DNA from 2 places in the Holdemania sp. genome. Region 1 is predicted to be linked to the other one. Evidence: a T-box and tRNA genes for the amino acid it is inferred to sense, from the RefSeq annotation. Region 1 holds a T-box; the other holds one or more tRNA genes.
The links. The T-box of region 1 lies ahead of serS (serine--tRNA ligase). A T-box ahead of a tRNA ligase gene usually reads a tRNA of that ligase, here a tRNA-Ser.
Positions count from the first base shown of each region.

Region 2: it has a tRNA-Ser gene. The T-box ahead of serS (serine--tRNA ligase) is inferred to sense a tRNA for this amino acid. The anticodon was not compared.

Region 1 covers NZ_CFQZWI010000007.1:12,389-15,648, forward strand. Annotated here, with positions in the region: gene AC5OW4_RS02410 (GNAT family N-acetyltransferase) at 1-81, opposite strand, end outside; gene serS (serine--tRNA ligase) at 129-1,412, opposite strand; T-box leader at 1,451-1,652, opposite strand; gene AC5OW4_RS02420 (helix-turn-helix transcriptional regulator) at 1,794-2,771, opposite strand; gene gyrA (DNA gyrase subunit A) at 3,056-3,260, opposite strand, start outside.
Region 2 covers NZ_CFQZWI010000087.1:8,932-12,191, forward strand. Annotated here, with positions in the region: gene AC5OW4_RS11940 (TM2 domain-containing protein) at 674-1,360, shown strand; tRNA gene AC5OW4_RS11945 (tRNA-Ser) at 1,462-1,551, shown strand; gene AC5OW4_RS11950 (phosphatase PAP2 family protein) at 1,687-2,217, shown strand; tRNA gene AC5OW4_RS11955 (tRNA-Leu) at 2,271-2,357, shown strand; partial or broken gene AC5OW4_RS11960 (hypothetical protein) at 2,716-3,260, shown strand, end outside.

The sequences.
Region 1 (3,260 bases):
AAAAGAATGAGCCTGAATATTGCTTTCCAACCAGATCTTAACAACATAATCAAGATCGTCTGTTCTCATAGTTCTTAACATATTTCCTCCAAAGTAATGAAAAAGGAGAGTTATCTCCCCTTTTCATACTATTTCTTCTCGATTTTTGTCTTTCCGCCCATATACATTCTTAACGGTTCAGGAATATTCACCGTTCCGTCAGCGTTTAAATTGTTTTCCAGGAAAGCAATCAGCATTCTTGGCGGAGCTACGACTGTGTTATTCAGCGTATGGGCAAAATACTTCCCTTCCTTGCCCTGAACACGAATGCCTAATCGGCGAGCCTGCGCATCGCCCAGATTAGAGCAGCTGCCTACTTCAAAATACTTCTTCTGACGCGGAGACCAGGCTTCTACGTCGCAGCTCTTTACTTTCAGATCTGCCAGGTCGCCAGAGCAGCATTCCAGCGTTCTGACAGGAATATCCAGTGAACGGAAGAAATCGACCGAGTTCTTCCACAGCTGATCATACCAGTATTTTGAGTCTTCCGGCTTGCAGACAACGATCATTTCCTGCTTTTCGAACTGATGAATTCGATAAACGCCGCGTTCTTCAATGCCATGCGCACCCACTTCTTTACGGAAGCATGGGGAATAAGACGTCAGCGTCTGCGGAAGCTGTTCTTCATCAATAATCGTATCAATGAACTTGCCAATCATGGAATGTTCGCTGGTACCAATCAAATACAGGTCTTCCCCTTCAATTTTATACATCATGTTTTCCATTTCCGCAAAGCTCATGACGCCTGTGACCACGTCGCTGCGGATCATAAATGGCGGGATGTAGTAGGTAAAGCCACGGTCGATCATGAAATCCCGCGCATAGGACAAAATTGCAGAATGCAGACGGGCAATATCGCCTTTTAAATAGTAGAAACCATTTCCACTCGTTTTTCTGGCACTGTCCAGATCAATTCCATCAAACGACTCCATGATCTCCGTATGATAAGGAATCTCAAAATCAGGAACGACAGGCTCGCCGAATTTTTCAATTTCCACGTTTTCACTGTCATCTTTGCCAATCGGGACTGTTTCATCAATGATATTCGGCAGCACAAGCATAATCTTTTTGATCTCCGCTGCTAATTCTTCTTCCTTCACTTCCAAATCAGCCAGCTGCCTTGCAATATTGGCAACCTCTTTCTTTGCTTCTTCCGCTTTTTCTTTTAAGCCCTGCTTCATAAAGCCGCCGATCTGCTTACTGATGGCATTCCGCTGTCCCCGCAGACTATCGCCGTCGGTTTTCGCCTTCCGGAACTGACGATCCAATTCGACCACCTTATCGACTAATTCCAATTTTTGATTCTGAAACTTCTTTTTAATGTTTTCTTTGACTACTTCTGGATTTGTACGCAACAAATTGATGTCCAGCATGACTATTTCCTCCTTTTAACATAAAAAAGGCCCGCCCACTCAGGGACGATGCCTCGTGTTGCCACCCTAATTACCAATGTTTCACGTGAAACATCAGTCACTTGAATCGTTAACGGCGATAACCGGAAAGGTTCACTTTCACTCCGAGGTGGATTTCAGCACGGATTGACAACAGTTTTCACCAACCACTGTTTCTCTAAAGAAAATCATGTACTTACTTATCCTCATCTACGTTTTAACACCTTCATTTTAATCAAGCCCCATTTTTTTGTCAATGGATAAAACGAAACCAACGTAATTCCGATTTCATTCCTTCTTCAGTTTGACCCGAAAGAAAGAAAATAAACGAGAAATTGAGATATTGAATCCGCAAAACGAAAATTAATCTGAAAACTTACGAACTGGGCGGATATATTTCCAGCACCGCTCAGGATTAAAATAGAAATAAATTAACCGTCCTGGAGTCGTTGTATCATAACCATATCCAGTGTCTTTGAAATCAAAATCAGCCATCGCCTTCTCAACTTTTTCCTCAACGCTGCGATTTTCCTGTTCATAATCAAACGGGCCATGCTCAAAAACGAGGTATTCGCCCTCAGGAATTTCTGTCAGCTGCATCCCTGTGGGAATTTCTCCTTGATACTCGTTGGGAAGCCGGACTCCGTAACACTCTGTACGGGGGAAGCCCCAGTCGCATAGCCGTCCTGACGGATCATTACGATAAGCCATAATCTGACCTCCGCCGCTGTTCGCTTCGCTTCCGCCCTCATCATCTAATTTTCCTTTGATACTGTCGAGCAATCCGCAAATCGTTGCCTGATCCTGACCTGGAATCTGATTTTGTTTCTGCCAGAAATCCCAGTATCCGTTACTCTCTTTATTTTCAACATACAAAAATTGATGAGCTGGAATCGTAACGAAATAAATTTTTAAAGCTTCTGATGACTTAACCATACCAATCTCTCCTTGTCCAAAAAAGTAGCGATCAAAAGGATTGATTTTCGTACGTAAAATAACTGGCACAGGATGTCTCCGATAATCGCTGGGCGTTATGCCATACAAGTTTTTAAACGCCCGGGTAAAGGCTTCATGGGAAGAAAAGCCATAATCCAGAGCGATTTCCAGGATTCCTTTCTCACTGTCACGGACTTCCTTTAAAGCAAAGGCCAGTTTCCGCCGGCGCAGATAATCCCGAAACACCATTCCCGATATTGCCTTAAATTTTCGCGCTGTATAAAACTCGGAATAGCCCAGCTGATCGGCCAAAGCATTCAAGGTCAGAAATTCGTCCTGATGCGCTTTGATACTCTCGTCAATCACATTAACGACGTACTGAATCTGTTTTTGCCATTCAAGCATAAATCTTTCCTCCTTTCGCTGCTTACTTTGCAATTATAGGCCACCCCCTGCTTCGCCGCTTGATCAGACTTGCCTTTTTCGTTTTTCACTTTCAGGAATTGAAGATCTTGATTTCAGCTTGAATATTATTCTTATTAAAATTGAGAACGCTTCTCTTCTCTGTTACATCCTATTCTTTATCCTGTTCTAAAAATTATTAAAGTGAATGTGAATTCCGAAAAAAAGCTATAATCTTAATCGACTATAGCTTTTTCATTACTTTTTAAAACTAGTTCTATTTCAGTCTATTCCTGAATCTCAGATTCAGATGCGTCACCTTGAACTTCGCTGCTCTGATCCCCGGTTTCATCCGTTTCTACCGTTGAATTCAGTTCGCTGTTTCCGGCTTCGTCCTCTGTTTCCTCATCGTCTTCCGACTTGTAAACGATGGCAACCGTTGAAACACTCTGGCTGTCTTCTACGGAAATCAACTTCACACCCTGCGTATTC
Region 2 (3,260 bases), on a different contig from region 1:
TTCATTTTACAGGAAAGCTGAATTTTCAGAGTAAAACAAACGGTCAGAATAATCATTGCTTTTTTCACTTGTTTTGGTTTTTTTATGTTTCTTGCATGGCGAGCAATGGATTACTGAAAACCAGGCGCAAAAAATCCGGCAGATGAAAGACAACCTGTTTTTCATTCCTTCCATTCCCGCGGCAATCCTGTTTAAGCATAAAATTATCTTCATTTTCCAGGGTTGAATTGTGTCTGTTTGAGCCGATTATGGAAAAACGAAAAGACGATTCTATCGGAACGGGCATCCGCAATGTGCCGCTTTCCATGTGTAAGTTGGCGCTGAAGATCAATATCCGCCTAAAGGAAATGATAAAAAGATTATTCGCAAAGCTAAAAGAACGCGAACAGTTCTCTTAAGGGTCTCTTGCGGAAATCAACTTTTCTTTGTCTGTGGTCTTTTTAACCCTATCTGGCGAAATCAGGTTTTGTTTCTGTTTCCAGTAAAGTTCAATCCAAAGAAAGGACAAATGGATTCAGTCACGGTTGTCTCAGCGAACAACGCTTTTCTTCTTGCAGCTTCGCCGAAAAGTCACTTTCTTACGAAATTCTTCATAAGTTTTTCCGATTGTTTTTAAATAAATCTGATATACTGTATTTACAAACGCAAATATGCTGCACAGGAGGTTTACCTTATGAATGATCATGAAGAATATGATCCGATACTTATGTTTTTTATCACCTTCTTTTTTGGAGTCTTTGGCGTTCACCACTTTATTCGCCGCCAATATGGCTTGGGAGTTTTATACTTCTTTACATTTGGGGTCATGGGAATCGGCTGGCTGATTGATACGATCCGCGCCTTCATTACAATGTTCAAAACAAACAGCGAACCGCAAAATGACGGAAGACATTGCCGTCAGTGCGGACGACGTCTGGAGCCGAACCGCGAATCCACCTTATGTCCGCATTGCGAGGAACAAATGGAGCAGGATTATTTACAAATCTCCAAACACTTCACCCGCGTCATCGACGAAGTGGAAAAAGGCCAGCCGCATTTAGAGGATTACCTGCGCCGTTTTGATATTCTGAATAAAGACGTTGAACAGATGTGGGATCTGGCGCAGGACATTGACGTTGAACCTCCGTTTCATCAGAGCGATCTGCGGCAGGCGATGGACCGCAAATTCGCTGAAGCGGTCAGTACGCGGATCTCCATGGCCTTGGAAAAATCCCAGATCACAATGGATACTGTCAAATTGAAACAGGAGCTGATGACGCTGACCGAGGAATTGATCGACTGCAAATACCATTTTCCGAAATATGCCGGACTGATTAATCCCATGATTGAAAAGACGAAGGAAACGTTGAACAAAATCTGAAAGACAAGTAAGAAAGACGGCTGCTGAGTCGTCTTTTTCTTATGAATTTTGCTAAAACCTTTGACATCCCGATATGGATCCGCTATAATATAAAAGCACTTGGAGAATTGGCCGAGTGGTTTAAGGCACCATCTTGGAAAGGTGGCGAAGTGGCAACGCTTCCGTGAGTTCGAATCTCATGTTCTCCGCCATGTGTAAATAAAGGCTTAACCAAGCCTTTTTTCTTTATTTTCTTAAGTTTTTTTCAACAACTCTTAAGAATCAGTACCGCCCTTTTGTGTTATGCTAGGGATAGTTTCAAGAAGGAGGGATTCCCTTTGGATTTCATGATTATGGAATGGATCACACAGGTGTTCCAATCTCCGGCCATGACGGCGGTCATGCGCTTTATTACCGGCTGGGGAAATTTAGGCGCATTGTGGATTTGCTTCGCATTTTATTTTTACTTTATTAAGAAGGATCGTCAGACTGCCGCCTTTCTGCTTCTGGCCATCGTGCTGACCTGGTCGTTAAACGATTTAGTAATTAAACAGCTGGTCGACCGGCCGCGGCCGTTTATGACGCATGCCGAACTGCCGGCTCTGATTGCGATGCCGACGTCCAGTTCGTTTCCATCAGGTCATACCGCGACTTCCTTTGCGGCGATGATGATTCTATTCGCTTATGGCGGCCCTTATAAATGGATGGGATTAGGCGGAGCTGTTTTAATCGCCTTCTCACGGATTTACCTGCACGTGCATTACCCCTCGGACGTTCTGGCAGGCTGTCTTGTCGGTCTGTGTATCGGCGCCTGGCTTGTCCGATTGATGAAGCAACGCAGCGTTAAGCTCACACCGGCCGACGGGGAAAAGTGTTAATTTCTACTTGATTTCACTCTGGGGATCAGATATAATAAATAAGCACATGAATTCCCCAGGTGGCGAAATTGGTAGACGCAAACGACTCAAAATCGTTCGGTAGTGATACCATGCCGGTTCGAGTCCGGCCCCGGGGACCACGAAAAAGACAATCAGACGAAAGTCTGATTTTTTTGTATTTGAACCTTAGCGGTGATAACTGACGATTTTTGAGCTTATCCAGCACCTGCCTCGGCAGAAAAGGAAATATCAGATGCAGGAAATAGCCATCTTCATAAATAGAAAGTCCAACAGGATGATTTCAACGTCAGAATCACTATTTTTTTCATGAATCACATTTCAGATCAGCGTCCTCTAATCTTATCAATTTAACGTTCTTAATATGACTAATGTTATCCCTGTTTTCTTAACTTTTTATGAACTTGGATCCCTTCCCGTCTTATTTTTGTTATACTTTAGATAAATAATGTATTCTGCTTAATTTCAGGAGGTGTTTCAATGAAGAATTCCGGTACTGTTCTCCTCTGTGCATTTCTGCTTGCTGCTTGCGCCGTCGACAGGAATAACGCCGCCCCTCAGGTTCAGCTTGACGAATCTTCCGCTTCTGCTGATCTGCAGGCTTGTTCCTATACCGACGCCTATGCCCAACTGGATCCGGATTCGATTCAAATTCAGAATCTGCTTTTGGAATTTGTCCCTGACGCGCTGGATCAGGATACGCTTATTCAGGCCAGCACCGATGTCGTTTTAGCGACAGTTTGTTCCATTGAGGGAGGAAGCACCGTTCATGAGATCAAACATAAGATTGTTCTGCCTTATACTTATGGCACTCTGACAATTCTCAAAAGCCTGAAAGGTGATCTTTCTGCCGGTCAAACGATCCATTTCACACGTTCTGGCGGTATCATCGCTTACGAAGAATATCTTCAAACCTTAGAGCCCAGTCAAAGGAACGCTGTGGCATCAGCCACTGAAAAACCTGCTTATATCAAGCAAAAAGTTTCCGAAGATATCGACATTGAAGTTGGAAAGTCCTATTTAGT